Regions from separate parts of the Streptomyces sp. NPDC001348 genome, predicted to be linked through region 2. Evidence: riboswitches for the same ligand, from Rfam matches in the RefSeq annotation. Region 2 holds a riboswitch; the other holds the start of a gene.
The links. A riboswitch is a leader RNA that binds a small molecule or an ion and turns the genes downstream of it on or off. The one in region 2 is predicted to bind S-adenosylmethionine.

Region 1 (7,613 bases), on a different contig from region 2:
ACCGCTCCCGAACATCACCGCAGCATCGACGCAGAAGATCCTGACACCGGGGTAATCCGTGAAAAAGCTCTCCGCACGACGACGCCATCCGCTGGCGGCAGTCGTCGTCCTACTCCTCGCGCTGGCGGCCACTGGGGGGCTGTACGCCGCGTTCGCGCCTGCGAGCAAGGCGCAGGCCGATGAATCCTCCCAGTCCCTGACCATCGAAGAGGGCAAGAAGCTCTACGAGGTCGGTTGCGCCAGCTGCCACGGCACCGGTGGCCAGGGCTCCTCGGACGGGCCGAGCCTCGTGGGCGTGGGCGCCGCGGCCGTCGACTTCCAGGTCGGCACCGGCCGTATGCCGGCCGCCACCTCGCAGGGCGCGCAGGTCCAGAAGAAGAAGAACATCTACACCCAGGCCCAGATCGACCAGCTCGCGGCGTACATCTCCTCGCTGGGTGCCGGTCCGAACGTCCCGACCAAGGCGCAGTACGACCCGGCCGACGGGGACATCGCCAAGGGCGGCGAGCTGTTCCGCACCAACTGCGCGCAGTGCCACAACTTCACCGGCAAGGGTGGTGCGCTCACCAAGGGCAAGTACGCCCCGTCCCTGGAGGGCGTCGACCCGAAGCACATCTACGAGGCCATGCAGACCGGCCCGCAGAACATGCCGTCCTTCCCCGACACGACGCTGACGGAGAAGAACAAGAAGGACATCATCGCGTACCTGCACGAGGTCAACGGCGATGAGACGGTGAACCCCGGCGGTCTGGAGCTGGGCGGCCTCGGGCCGGTCAGCGAGGGCCTGTTCGCGTGGATCTTCGGTCTCGGTGTGCTTGTCGCAGTCGCCGTCTGGGTCGCCGCTCGGACCGCAAAGGCCAAGAAGTCATGAGTAGCCAAGACATTCCAGAAGAGAACCTGCCCGCAGCGCAGGACACCACGCACGGCGCCGTAGGCGTCGCGGACGAGCAGAACCCGTTCGCCGACCCCGGGCTGCCCCCGCACGAGCACCGGATCCAGGACATCGACGAGCGGGCCGCCAAGCGGTCCGAGCGCGTCGTCGCCCTGCTGTTCACGGTCTCGATGCTGGCCACCATCGGCTTCATCGCGTCCTACGTGACGATCCCGGCCGACAAGCACATCTTCGTGTTCCCGATCGGGCACATCAGCGCGCTCAACTTCGCGCTGGGCCTGTGCCTCGGCACGGCGCTGTTCTGCATCGGCGCGGGCGCGGTCCACTGGGCCCGCACCCTGATGTCCGACGTGGAGGTCGCCGACGAGCGCCACCCGATCGAGGCCTCGCCCGAAACCCGGGCGAAGGTCCACGCGGACTTCAAGCTGGGCGCCAAGGAGTCGGCGATCGGCCGCCGCAAGCTGATCCGCAACACGATGCTCGGCGCGCTCACCCTGGTGCCGCTCTCCGGCGTCGTCCTGCTGCGCGACCTCGGTCCGCTGCCCCAGACCAAGCTCCGCCACACGCTCTGGTCCAAGGGCAAGCTGCTGGTCAACATGAACACCAACCAGCCGCTGCGTCCCGAGGACGTGCAGGTCGGCTCGCTCACCTTCGCCAAGCCCGACGGCCTGGAGGAGGCACAGGAGGATTTCCAGAACGAGATCGCCAAGTCGGCCCTGATGATCATCCGGCTCCAGCCGGACAACATCAAGGACAAGCGCGAGCTCGAGTGGTCGCACGAGGGCATCGTGGCGTACTCGAAGATCTGCACCCACGTCGGTTGCCCGATCTCCCTGTACGAGCAGCAGACGCACCACGTGCTGTGCCCGTGCCACCAGTCCACCTTCGACCTCTCCGACGGTGCCCGAGTGATCTTCGGCCCCGCCGGTCACGCCCTGCCCCAGCTCCGCATCGGCGTGAACGGAGACGGTTACCTCCAGGCGCTCGGCGACTTCGAGGAGCCCGTCGGTCCTGCATTCTGGGAGCGCGGATGAGTACTGCAGCCAACGACCAGCCCCGCCCCCGCGGGAAGGCGCCGGCCGGCGAGCGCGTCGCCGACTGGGCCGACGGCCGGCTCGGGATCTACTCCCTGGCCAAGGCCAACATGCGCAAGATCTTCCCCGACCACTGGTCGTTCATGTTGGGTGAGGTCTGCCTCTACAGCTTCATCATCATCATCCTCACGGGTGTGTACCTGACGCTGTTCTTCCACCCGTCGATGAACGAGGTGGAGTACCACGGCAGTTACGTCCCGCTGCAGGGACAGCTGATGAGCGAGGCGTTCAGCTCGACCCTGCACATCTCCTTCGACGTGCGCGGTGGTCTGCTCATCCGGCAGATCCACCACTGGGCCGCGCTGATCTTCCTCGCCGGCATGTTCGTGCACATGATGCGCGTGTTCTTCACCGGCGCGTTCCGCAAGCCGCGTGAGATCAACTGGCTGTTCGGCTTCCTGCTGTTCGTCCTGGGCATGTTCACCGGCTTCACCGGTTACTCGCTCCCGGACGACCTGCTGTCCGGCACGGGTGTGCGCTTCACCGAGGGCGCGATCCTGTCCATGCCGATCGTCGGCACGTACATCTCGTTCTTCCTGTTCGGCGGCGAGTTCCCCGGCCACGACTTCGTGGCCCGGTTCTACTCGATCCACATCCTGCTGCTGCCGGGCATCATGCTCGGCCTGGTCGTGGGCCACCTGATCCTGGTCTTCTACCACAAGCACACGCAGTTCGCGGGCCCCGGCAAGACGAACAACAACGTCGTCGGCATGCCGCTGCTGCCGGTCTACATGGCCAAGGCCGGAGGCTTCTTCTTCCTGGTCTTCGGCATCATCGCGGCCATCGCGGCGGTCGCCCAGATCAACCCGATCTGGGCCATGGGCCCGTACCGCCCGGACCAGGTGTCCACCGGCGCCCAGCCCGACTGGTACATGGGCTTCGCCGAGGGTCTCGTCCGCTACATGCCGGGCTGGGAGATCAACTTCTGGGGGCACACGCTCGTCCTGGGCGTGTTCATCCCGCTGGTCCTCTTCGGTGTGGTGCTGGCGGCGATCGCGGTCTACCCGTTCATCGAGTCCTGGGTCACCGGCGACAAGAGCGAGCACCACATCCTGGACCGCCCGCGCAACGCCCCTACGCGCACCGGCTTCGGTGTCGCCTGGGTCACGGTGTACATGATCGGTCTGGTCGGTGGCGGCAACGACCTGTGGGCCACGCACTTCCACCTGTCGATCAACGCCGTCACCTGGTTCGTCCGGATCGGCTTCTTCGTCGGACCGGTCGTCGCGTTCATCGTCACCAAGCGGATCTGCCTCGGTCTGCAGCGCCGCGACCGCGACAAGGTGCTGCACGGCCGGGAGACCGGCATCATCAAGCGCCTGCCGCACGGTGAGTTCATCGAGGTCCACGAGCCGCTCAGCCAGGAGCAGCTGCACACCCTCACGGCCCACAACCAGTACGTGCCGGCCGAGATCGGCCCGACGGTCGACGAGAACGGTGTCGAGCGGAAGGTGAAGGGTTCGGAGAAGCTGCGCGCCAAGCTCAGCAACGCCTACTACGGCGAGGACAACCAGATCCCGAAGCCGACCGTCGAGGAGTACAAGGAGATCACGAGCGGCCACGGCCACCACTGATCGCTGCGCACGCCACGCCACGCGCGAAGGGCCCCGTCCGGTGTTCGGACGGGGCCCTTCGCCATGCCCGACGGCTGGATAGGGTGGGGCCACACCCTGCTACGACCATCAGGAGCGGCTCATGAGCGCTGTGACCCCCGCTGGAGGCGACACCGCGGCGGGCCGTTCCTGGCCCGAGGTGCTGAACGCCCTGCTGTACGGCCGTGACCAGAGCGCGGACGCGACGGCCTGGGCGATGGACCAGATCATGCGCGGCGAGGCCACCGACGCGCAGATCGCCGGCTTCGTGGTGGCGCTGCGCGCCAAGGGCGAGACCGTCGAGGAGATCACCGGTGTGGTCCGGGCGATGTACGAGCACGCCAACGTGATCGAGGTGACCGGCCGCACGGTCGACATCGTCGGCACGGGTGGCGACGGCGCGAAGACGGTGAACATCTCCACGATGGCGGCGCTCGTGGTGGCCGGCACCGGCGCGAAGGTCGTCAAGCACGGCAACCGGGCCGCCTCGTCGGCGTCGGGCTCCTCGGACGTCCTGGAGAAGCTGGGCGTCAACCTGGACCTGACGCCACAGCGGGTGGCCGAGGTCGCGGAGGAGGCGGGCATCACCTTCTGCTTCGCGGTGAAGTTCCACCCGGCACTGCGCCATGTGGCCGCCACACGCGGCCAGTTGGGCATCCGGACGGTCTTCAACGCCCTCGGGCCGCTGACCAACCCGGCGAAGGTGAAGGCGCAGGCGGTCGGCGTCGCGGACCCCCGCCTGGCGCCGATGATCGCGGGCGTCCTGGCCGGACGCGGCAACTCCTCCCTCGTCTTCCGCGGTGACGACGGCCTCGACGAGCTGACCACGACCTCCACCTCCCACGTCTGGGTGGTCAGGGACGGCAAGGTCACCGAGGAGACCTTCGACCCGCGGGACGTCGGCATCCAACTGGTGCCGGTGGAGGCGCTGCGCGGCGGCGACCCGTCGTACAACGCCGAGGTGGCGCTGCGTCTGCTCGACGGCGAGACCGGGCCCGTCCGCGACGCCGTCCTGCTGAACTCGGCGGCGGCGCTGGTGGCCCTGGACCCGACGGGAGAACCGCTGGCCGAGCAGTTGCGTGCCGGGATGCGCAAGGCGGCCGAGTCGATCGACTCCGGGGCGGCCAGGCGGACCCTCGACCGCTGGGTGGCGGCGAGCAACGCGTAGGGACTGCCCCGACGGGGAGCAGCCGCGGGAGTAGAGTGAAACTGTGAAAACGTGGCCCCGCGGCTGCTCCGTCTCGGCGTGGGGTGCCCGGGGACACGGGCCGCAAGGAGCGAGGCATGATCCACTCAGCCGATATCCGCGAGTGGCGCAACCGTGACGTGATCGATCCCAGGGGCCGCAAGATCGGTGCCCTGGAAGCGGTCTACGTGGACACCACCACCGACACTCCTGCCATGGTCACCGTCCGCACCGGACTGCCGACCCGGCACCGGCTCGTCTTCGTCCCCCTCGACGAGGCGACCCTCGGTCCCGGGTACGTGAAGGTGGCCCACTCCAGGGGGCAGGTGAAGAAGGCACCGTCCATCGGCATGGACGACGTCCTGCCGGTCGAGCGGGAGCACGAGATCTACGAACACTACGACAGGCCCTACGAGGCCGATGTCCAACGCGGGCGCCGGCTGGCGCGCGGCTGACCGGCCCGTCGGAGGAGGCGGTCACCCATGGCGCTCTTCCTGTTCCTGATCCTCGTGGCCGTCATCCTGGGGCTCATCGGCGTGGCGGCACAGGGGCTGTTCTACCTCCTGGTCATCGGTGCGGTGATCCTGGTGGCCGACCTGGTGCTGTTCGGCGTGCGCTGGTCCCGGCACCACGGGCACCACGTCGTGCGGTGAGACTCCCGTCCGCCATCCGGACATGAGTTGCGGGCCGGTGATCAGCCACGTAACTTCTGTGACCAGGTCATGAGTGACAGTCATTCGGCCCCGGCCGACTGTCCGGCAACCCTCCGTCCGTGGCGGGGTGCCCCGGGTGAAGACCAGGCCGTGGGCAGCGAGGTCCGCGGCAAGCGCGGACCCCTCGCAAGCCAGGGGTCCTGGTCGTCGAGGGAGCCTTCTGTGAGCAAGCGAATGCGCTAGGGCGTCGAGCCCCGCCTCCGCATCCCCCTTTTCACCTCATCCGTGCTTGAGCGCCGTCCGCTCGTGCGGTGAGTTCCGCCTGCCTTCACAGGAGTACACCCATGTCCGTCCGCACCGTTGCCGCCGACCAGTCCCTCTGTGCCCCGCTGCCCGTTCTCGGCCGGGACGTCACCGTCCCGCTCGTCACCGGTGGGGAGGTCGCCTACGCCGCGCTCGACTACGCGGCCAGCGCCCCCGCGCTCCAGCGGGTCTGGGACGACGTGGCCGCGTACGCCCCCTACTACGGCAGCGTGCACCGGGGCGCCGGCTACCTCTCGCAGCTGTCCACCGACCTCTTCGAGAACGCCCGCGCCACGGTCGCCGAGTTCCTCGACTGCCGGGCGGACGACCAGGTCGTCTTCACCCGGTCGACCACGGACTCCCTGAACCTCCTCGCCCGCGCGCTCCCCGCGGGCTGCCAGGTCTTCGTCTTCGAGACCGAGCACCACGCCTCCCTGCTGCCCTGGCAGGACGCCCGGGTCACCTACCTCGACGCCCCCCGCACCCCGCGGCAGGCCGTGGAGACCCTCGAGCGGGCCCTCGCCGGCCGCCCTGTACCGACCGGAGGGGGCCACGGCCCGGCCCTGGTGTGCGTGACCGGCGCCTCCAACGTCACCGGTGAGCTCTGGCCGGTCCGCGAACTGGCCGCCGCCGCCCACGCGCACGGCGCCCGGATCGTCCTGGACGCCGCCCAGCTGGCCCCGCACCACCCGGTGAGCCTCAGGGAGCTGGACGTCGACTGGGTCGCGTTCTCCGGGCACAAGCTGTACGCCCCGTTCGGCTCCGGTGTGCTGGCCGGCCGTGCCGACTGGCTGCGCGCGGCCGAGCCGTACCTCGCGGGCGGCGGCGCCAGCCGCAAGGTCACCCGGCGCGACGACGGGGGAGTGGAGGTGGAGTGGCACGACAGCGCCGCCCGCCACGAGGCCGGCTCCCCGAACGTCATCGGCGCCTACTCCATCGCCTCGGCCTGCAAGGCGCTCACCGAGGCGGGCTTCGAGAGCCTGGTCGCCCGCGAGCAGCACCTGATCGCCGAGGTCCGCGCGGGCCTGGCGGAGGTCCCCGAGGTCCGGGTGCTGTCCCTCTTCGGCGACGACGCCCCGCGCGTCGGCGTCATCTCCTTCGTCGTCGAGGGCTGGAACAGCTCCCACTTCGCCGCCGCGCTCTCCGCGGAGTACGGCATCGGCGTCCGCGACGGCCTGTTCTGCGCCCACCCCCTGGTCCGCACCCTGCTGGGCAGCGACCCGCAGACGCAGGGCGAGTGCGGCGCCCCCGAGGCGGCGCCCGGCGAGAAGTCCCTCAACGCCGTCCGGGTCAGCTTCGGCGCGGGCACACCGGACGAGCACGTGGAGCGGTTCGTGTCCGCGGTGAAGGAACTGGTGCGGGACGGTGCCAAGTGGCGCTACCGGACCGAGGACGGCCGCTGCGTTCCGGCCGTCTGACCCCCGGCTCGGCAACCGGCTCCACGCGGCCTCCGGCCGAAACGAGGCCCTCGTCGGCCCGTCCTAGCTGTCCAGCCCGATCGCGAACGCCGCCTCCAGGTCGTGCTGGGAGTAGGTGCGGAACGCCACGTGCGTGTCGGTGGCCTCCACGCCGGGGATCTTGCTGATCCGGCCGGGGATGACATCCGCCAGGTCCTCGTGCCGGCTCACCCTGACCATGGCGATCAGGTCGTAGGTGCCGGTGACCGAGAAGACCTCGCTGACACTGTCCAGCGCGGCGATCTGCTCCGCGATCTCGGGGATCCGGTCCACGCTGGTCTTGATGAGCACGATCGCGGTGATCACGGCTGGTTCTCTCCCTCGGGGGCCGGGGCTGGGGCGGCCTCAACTCTAGGGCAGCCCCTGGTGGCCCGCCCGAACAGCACCCACGCGAGGACGAAGCCCAGCCCGAAGCCCACCAGGTGGGCCAGGTACG
Region 2 (7,613 bases):
GGACTTCGAGGAACTCGCCCGCAAGGCCCCACGGAACGTGCAGCTCGAGTTCATCAACGGGCGGCTGTACGTGAAGGGCGACCGCATCTCGGTCGAGGACTTCGAGGAACTGGCCCGCAGGGCTCCCGAAGGCGTCAATCTCGAGCTCATTGACGGAAGGCTAGAGGTCAAGCCGATGCCGGACCAGCGTCACAGGGGCATCGTCATGTGGCTCCTCCGGCTGTTCATGCAGCTGCGGCCTGAATTGGCGCTGTACCCGGAGCAGGGTCTCAGAGTCGGTGCCTATCGCAAGGGGCATGCCTGTGCGGACGGCGCGCTGGCACCGTTCAACCACTTCATCGCTCAGGAAGGCGACTGGGCGGACCCCGACGGCGTCCTCATGGTCGTGGAAGTCACCTCTCGTGACCGTGACACCGACCGCCGCGACCGCATCGACAAGGTCCGTGGCTACGCCGAAGCCGGTATCCCTGTATACCTGCTGATCGACCGGGACAACGACACGATCGTCGTACACAGCCGGCCCAAGGACGGTCGCTACCAACAGTCCCCGTCGTACCCCTGGGGCGCCACCGTCGAGTTGCCGCCGCCGGTCGGCATCACGCTGGAAACCGAGGATCTCAAGGACTACGCCGACTGAGCCCCACACATGCCCGAGGGCGGCACCCCCAGCCAGAAGCTGGGAGTGCCGCCCTCGGAAAGGACAGGTGACCCGGGAGGATCAGAAGTCCATGTCACCGCCCGGCATGCCGCCACCGGCAGGCGCGGCGGCCTTCTCCGGCTTGTCGGCGATGACGGCCTCGGTGGTGAGGAACAGCGCGGCGATGGAGGCGGCGTTCTGCAGCGCGGAACGGGTCACCTTCGCCGGGTCGATGATGCCCTCGGCGATCATGTCGACGTACTCGCCGGTCGCGGCGTTCAGGCCGTGGCCGACCGTCAGGTTGCGCACCTTCTCGACGACGACGCCACCCTCGAGACCACCGTTGACGGCGATCTGCTTGAGCGGGGCCTCCAGGGCGAGCTTCACGGCGTTGGCGCCGGTCGCCTCGTCACCCTCGAGCTCCAGCTTCTCGAAGACCTGGGAGGCCTGCAGCAGGGCCACGCCACCACCGGCGACGATGCCCTCCTCGACGGCCGCCTTGGCGTTGCGGACGGCGTCCTCGATGCGGTGCTTGCGCTCCTTGAGCTCGACCTCGGTGGCGGCACCGGCCTTGATGACGGCCACGCCGCCCGCGAGCTTGGCCAGGCGCTCCTGGAGCTTCTCGCGGTCGTAGTCGGAGTCGCTGTTCTCGATCTCGGCGCGGATCTGGTTCACGCGGCCGTTGACCTGGTCGGAGGAGCCGGCACCGTCGACGATGGTGGTCTCGTCCTTGGTGATGACCACCTTGCGGGCCTTGCCCAGCAGGTCGAGGGTGGCGTTCTCCAGCTTGAGACCGACCTCCTCGGAGATGACCTCGCCGCCCGTGAGGATGGCGATGTCGCCGAGCATGGCCTTGCGGCGGTCGCCGAAGCCCGGGGCCTTGACGGCGACGGACTTGAAGGTGCCGCGGATCTTGTTGACGACCAGGGTCGACAGGGCCTCGCCCTCGACGTCCTCGGCGATGATCAGCAGCGGCTTGCCCGACTGCATGACCTTCTCCAGGAGCGGGAGCAGGTCCTTGACCGCGGAGATCTTGGAGTTGGCGATCAGGATGTACGGGTCGTCGAGGACGGCCTCCATACGCTCCATGTCGGTGGCGAAGTACGCCGAGATGTAGCCCTTGTCGAAGCGCATACCCTCGGTGAGCTCCAGCTCCAGACCGAAGGTCTGGGACTCCTCGACGGTGATGACGCCTTCCTTGCCGACCTTGTCCATGGCCTCGGCGATGAGCTCGCCGATCTGGGTGTCGGCGGCGGAGATGGAGGCCGTGGAGGCGATCTGCTCCTTGGTCTCGACGTCCTTCGCCTGCTCCAGCAGGGCGGCGGAGACGGCCTCGACGGCCTTCTCGATACCGCGCTTCAGGGCCATCGGGTTGGCACCGGCGGCCACGTTGCGCAGGCCCTCGCGGACCAGCGCCTGGGCCAGGACGGTCGCCGTGGTCGTACCGTCACCGGCGACGTCGTCCGTCTTCTTGGCGACTTCCTTGACCAGCTCGGCGCCGATCTTCTCGTACGGGTCCTCGAGCTCGATCTCCTTGGCGATGGAGACGCCGTCGTTGGTGATCGTGGGCGCGCCCCACTTCTTCTCGAGGACGACGTTGCGGCCCTTGGGGCCGAGCGTCACCTTCACGGCGTCCGCGAGCTGGTTCATGCCGCGCTCGAGGCCGCGCCGCGCCTCCTCGTCGAACGCGATGATCTTGGCCATGTGAAGTGGTCCCTCCAGGACTGGGGGTGATTCCTTCGGACCGCGCCCGCGCCCGCGACGGACGGCTCGCGGACCCCGTGGTTCCTTGCCCCACGTGGTCTGCGGGCCTCACCGACCCGGTCCTTCGCTGTCACTCTCACCTTCAGAGTGCTAACGCCAATGATTAGCACTCGCCCATGCCGAGTGCAAGCGGCTCGAGCGGATACCCAGGTGAACAGCGGGCTCCACGGGCGTCCGGACAGGCCGAAGGGCCCGTACCCCGGGGGGTACGGGCCCTTCGAAGATGCACAGAAGAACGTCGTCGCAGTCGGCGCGTGCTTCAGCTGGTCGCGAGCCGGACCATGTCCGCCTGCGGCCCCTTCTGTCCCTGCGAGATCTCGAAATCGACCCGCTGACCCTCTTCCAGGGTGCGGTAACCGTCCATCTGGATCGCACTGTAGTGGACGAAAACATCCGCACCACCGTCGACCGCGATGAAGCCGTACCCCTTCTCCGCGTTGAACCACTTGACGGTGCCCTGAGCCATGCCTAACTCCCCTATTACTGGCCCTTGCACAGATCCACACTTCGCGGATCCGGGTCAGACCTCACCCCCCATGGACTGGGGGCGTGCGCCGGAACGCGTCGACCGCGGCTGAATGTATCTGTCCAACTGCCGTCTGCAACAGGTCAATCGGACGAGAAATCTGGACGTCGCCGGTCGGGAATCTGCCAAAAATTCGGCTGAATTCAGGGCAATTCGGACCCGGCAAAGGGCACATAAGGCGCAAAAGACTCGCACACTTTGGCTACTTCTTGTCGGGTGTGCGGCACGAATCCAGGGCCCCCGACCCGCGTTCCGGGAGCGCGTTCCCCAACTGTACCGCGCTCAACCGCACTGAATTGCCCCCTCCGTTTCTCGTACGGCGGGGGCAATTCGATGAACCCTCGGTAATCGCTGTTACCGAAGGTAATGTTCGGTCATTCGGTCAGCCGCCGGCGACGGCCGGAATGATGGAGACGCCCGCGCCGTCCGGAGTCGCGGTCTCCAGCCCCTGCTCGAAGCGCACGTCGTCGTCGTTGACGTACACGTTGACGAAGCGGCGCAGCTTGCCCTGGTCGTCCAGGACCCGGGCGGCGATCCCGGTGTGGTTCTTCTCCAGGTCGGAGATGACCTCGCCGAGGGTCGCGCCCTCGGCCTGGACCTCCGCCCGGCCGCCCGTGTAGGTGCGCAGGATGGTGGGGATGCGAACGGTGACGCTCATACGGGTGTGACCTCCGGTCGGGTAAGCAGGGCCAGCGCGTACTACGCGAGGCCGGCCTCTCGGAACGAGTCCAGGTTGGGACGGATCGTGGCGGTCAGGCCGGTGCCCGCCACCGCGTCCAGCGTCTTCAGCCCGTCGCCCGTGTTGAGGACGACGGTCGTCTTGGCCGGGTCGAGGACGCCGCTCTCGACCAGCTTGCGCGTGACACCCACCGTCACGCCGCCCGCCGTCTCCGCGAAGATCCCCTCCGTGCGGGCCAGCAGCTTGATGGCGTCCACCACCTGCTCGTCCGTCACGTCCTCCACCGCCCCGCCGGTGCGGCGCGCGATGTCCAGGACGTACGGCCCGTCCGCCGGGTTGCCGATGGCGAGGGACTTGGCGATGGTGTTCGGCTTCTGCGGGCGCACCACGTCGTGGCCCGCCTTGAACGCGGTCGACACCGGCGAGCAGCCCTCGGCCTGGGCGCCGAAGATCTTGTACGGCCGGTCCTCGACGAGACCGAGCTTCACCAGCTCCTGCAGCCCCTTGTCGATCTTGGTGAGCTGGGAGCCGGAGGCGATCGGGACCACGATCTGGTCCGGGAGCCGCCAGCCGAGCTGCTCGCAGATCTCGTACGCCAGGGTCTTGGACCCCTCGGCGTAGTAGGGCCGCAGATTGACGTTGACGAAGCCCCAGCCCTCGCCGGCCGGGTCGCCGATCAGCTCGGAGCAGAAGCGGTTCACGTCGTCGTAGTTGCCCTCGATGCCGACGAGCTCACCGCCGTAGACCGCGGCCATGACGACCTTGCCCTGCTCCAGGTCGTGCGGGATGAACACGCAGGAGCGGAAGCCGGCCCGGGCCGCCGCGGCACCCACCGCGCCGGCCAGGTTGCCGGTGGAGGAGCAGGACAGGGTGGTGAAACCGAAGGCGCGCGCCGCCTCCAGCGCCTGCGCGACCACGCGGTCCTTGAAGGAGTGCGTCGGGTTGCCCGAGTCGTCCTTCACATACAGCTTCGACGCCTCGATGCCGAGCTCACGGGCGAGGTTGTCGGCCTGCACGAGCTTGGTCCAGCCGGGGTTGATGTTCGGCTTGGTCGCCACGTCCGCCGGGACGGGCAGCAGGGGTGCGTAGCGCCAGATGTTCGCGGGTCCCGCCTCGATCCGCTTGCGGAGCTCCTCGGTGTCGTAGGCCGAGAAGTCGTACGCGATCTCGAGCGGGCCGAAACACTCCTCGCAGGCGAAGACCGGTCCGAGCGGCACCCGGTGGCCGCACTCGCGGCAGCTCAGAGCGGCGGCGGGGCCGAGGTCTACGGTGGAGTCGGTGGTGCTTTCAGCAGTCTGCACAGCCATGTGAGGCGAGGCCCTTTCTCCTCATCTTCCTCACGACGCATCTCGCCGTGAGACGGATTTGGCACCTTCCCTAGCCGGGAGCCTCGCGGAACGATCAGGACTGATTCAACTGATCCAACTGATCTACGAGAACCGACTGGAGGGTTGCCGGGGCTTCATCGGGCCGTGTCCCTCTGCCCCTCTGGATGAGCGGTATGCGGTTGTGAACGGCGGTGACCCCGGACATGCGATGGTCATCGGCGTTGTTCAAGACTGTAACCGAAGGCCGGGACAGTTGAGATAGTCGTCCGAAGCGCGAGACAACAGTGAGGAGCCGCACACCGTGCTGGAAGAAGTCGAGCGCTGGCTGAGCACCCGCTCCTGGTCCGTGACCGATCGCCCGCTCCACCAGATCCTGGCCGCCAAGCAGCGCACGGGCCAGTCGGTCAGTGTCGTGCTGCCGGCACTCAACGAGGAGGAGACGGTCGGCGACATCGTCGCGATCGTCCGCCACGACCTCATGCAGCAGGTCCCGCTCGTCGACGAGATCGTGGTCGTCGACTCGGGGTCCACCGACCGCACCTCCGAGGTGGCCGCCGCGGCGGGCGCCCGGGTCGTCCACCGCGACGACGTCCTGCCGCGGATACCGGCCGTGCCCGGCAAGGGCGAGGTGCTGTGGCGTTCGCTCCTCGTCACCCACGGGGACATCGTCTGCTTCATCGACGCCGACCTGAAGGACTTCTCCTCCGACTTCGTCTCGGGGATCGTCGGCCCGCTGCTGACCGACCCGGAAGTGGACCTGGTGAAGGGCATGTACGACCGTCCGCTCGCGGGCGCGTCGGGCCAGGGCGGCCGGGTCACCGAGCTGATGGCCCGCCCGCTGCTCAACATGCACTGGCCGCAGCTGGCCGGATTCGTGCAGCCGCTCGGCGGTGAGTACGCGGCCCGCCGCTCGCTCCTGGAGCAGCTGCCCTTCCCCGTCGGATACGGGGTGGAGCTGGGCATGCTGGTCGACGCGCTGCACCTGGTGGGCCTGAACGCCCTGGCCCAGGTGGACGTGGGGGTGCGCAAGCACCGCCACCAGGACGGGCAGGCACTCGGCCGGATGGCCGCCGCCATCTACCGCACCGCCCAGCTGCGCCTGGCCCGCGGCCACCTCGTACGGCCCTCGCTCACCCAGTTCGAGCGGGGCGAGGAGGGCTTCGAGCCGCGCACCTACTCCGTGGACACGGAGGAACGGCCGCCGATGGCGGAGATCGCGGAGTACGCCGCGCGCCGCGTGGCCTGACCCCGGCCGTACCCCGGCCGTACCCCGGCCGGATCCCGTCGACATCCCGCCGACATCCCGCCGGTGTCACTCCGCCAGCGAGGGAACCGTACGTTTGAGCGTTTCCGGGCCGGGCTAGGTTGAGACTCATGGCTTCCACGCACGGTGCTGAGGTGCTGGTCGCGTCCAATCGCGGCCCGGTTTCGTACGAAGTCCGCGAGGACGGTTCGCTGCACGCCAAGCGGGGTGGCGGCGGACTGGTGTCCGGGCTGTCGGCCATCGGGCCGGACGCGAACGCGCTCTGGGTGTGCGCCGCGCTGAGCGACGCCGACCGGGAGGCGGTGCGCCGCTCCCACGGCGGCCGGCGGCTGTCCGAGGACGCGACCGGCGGACAGCAGGTCCGGATGATCGACATCGACGCGGCCGTGTTCTCCGACGCGTACAACGGCATCGCCAACTCGGTGCTGTGGTTCGTCCACCACATGCTGTACCAGACCCCGCTGGAACCCGTCCTCGACGCGGAGTTCCGGCGACAGTGGGCGTCCTACGAGGCCTACAACCGGGCGTTCGCCGAAGCGCTCGCCGAGGAGGCGGCGCAGGGAGCGGTGGTGGTCGTCCAGGACTACCACCTGGCCCTGGCTCCCCGGATGCTCCGGGAACTCCGCCCCGACCTGCGCATCGGCCACTTCTCGCACACCCCGTGGGCGCCGCCGGACTACTTCCGGCTGCTCCCCGACGACATCGCGGCCGAGCTGCTCGGCGGAATCCTGGGCGCGGACCGGGCGGGCTTCCTCACCCAGCGCTGGGCGGACGCGTTCACCGCCTGCTGCGAGACGGTCCTCGGCCCCGGCTCCGTCTCCGGCACCCGGATCGGGGTGCACGGCCTGGGCGCGGACGCGGACTTCCTGCGGCAGCGCGCGCACCGGCCGGACGTGGACGAGCGGATGACGGCGCTGCGGGCGGAGATCGGTACGGCGCCCGACGGCAGGGCACGCAGGACGATCGTCCGGGTCGACCGCACGGAGCTGTCGAAGAACATCGTGCGCGGGCTGCTCGCCTACCGGCAGCTTCTCGACGACCGCCCGGAATGGCGCGAGCGGGTGGTGCACGTGGCGTTCGCCTACCCCTCGCGGCAGGACCTCGCGGTGTACCGCGACTACACCGCCGAGGTGCAACGGGTCGCGGAGGAGATCAACTCCGCGTACGGCACGCCGGACTGGACCCCGGTCGTCCTCCACGTCAAGGACGACTTCGCCCGCTCCCTGGCCGCGTACCGGCTGGCCGACGTCGCCCTGGTCAACCCCATCCGGGACGGCATGAACCTGGTCGCCAAGGAGGTCCCGGTCGTCTCCGACGAGGGCTGCGCGCTGGTGCTGTCCCGGGAGGCCGGAGCCTACGAGGAGCTGGGCGAGGACGCGGTGACGGTGAACCCGTACGACATCACGGGCACGGCG

Region 1: linked by a shared signal. The riboswitch ahead of ACWC21_RS04875 (aminotransferase class V-fold PLP-dependent enzyme) and the one ahead of thrC (threonine synthase) in region 2 are both predicted to bind S-adenosylmethionine.

Annotation. Positions count from the first base shown of each region.
Region 1 covers NZ_JBSFIK010000003.1:287,582-295,194, reverse strand. The annotation lists gene qcrC (cytochrome bc1 complex diheme cytochrome c subunit) at 59-871, shown strand; gene qcrA (cytochrome bc1 complex Rieske iron-sulfur subunit) at 868-1,926, shown strand; gene qcrB (cytochrome bc1 complex cytochrome b subunit) at 1,923-3,560, shown strand; gene trpD (anthranilate phosphoribosyltransferase) at 3,682-4,746, shown strand; gene ACWC21_RS04885 (PRC-barrel domain-containing protein) at 4,863-5,219, shown strand; gene ACWC21_RS04880 (hypothetical protein) at 5,247-5,417, shown strand; SAM riboswitch class IV at 5,483-5,599, shown strand; gene ACWC21_RS04875 (aminotransferase class V-fold PLP-dependent enzyme) at 5,762-7,138, shown strand; gene ACWC21_RS04870 (Lrp/AsnC family transcriptional regulator) at 7,202-7,483, opposite strand; gene ACWC21_RS04865 (rhomboid family intramembrane serine protease) at 7,480-7,613, opposite strand, start outside.
Region 2 covers NZ_JBSFIK010000008.1:219,469-227,081, forward strand. The annotation lists gene ACWC21_RS11665 (Uma2 family endonuclease) at 1-637, shown strand, start outside; gene groL (chaperonin GroEL) at 719-2,341, opposite strand; gene ACWC21_RS11675 (cold-shock protein) at 2,661-2,867, opposite strand; gene ACWC21_RS11680 (ubiquitin-like small modifier protein 1) at 3,310-3,585, opposite strand; gene thrC (threonine synthase) at 3,627-4,913, opposite strand; SAM riboswitch class I at 4,932-5,105, opposite strand; gene ACWC21_RS11690 (glucosyl-3-phosphoglycerate synthase) at 5,236-6,180, shown strand; gene ACWC21_RS11695 (alpha,alpha-trehalose-phosphate synthase (UDP-forming)) at 6,309-7,613, shown strand, end outside.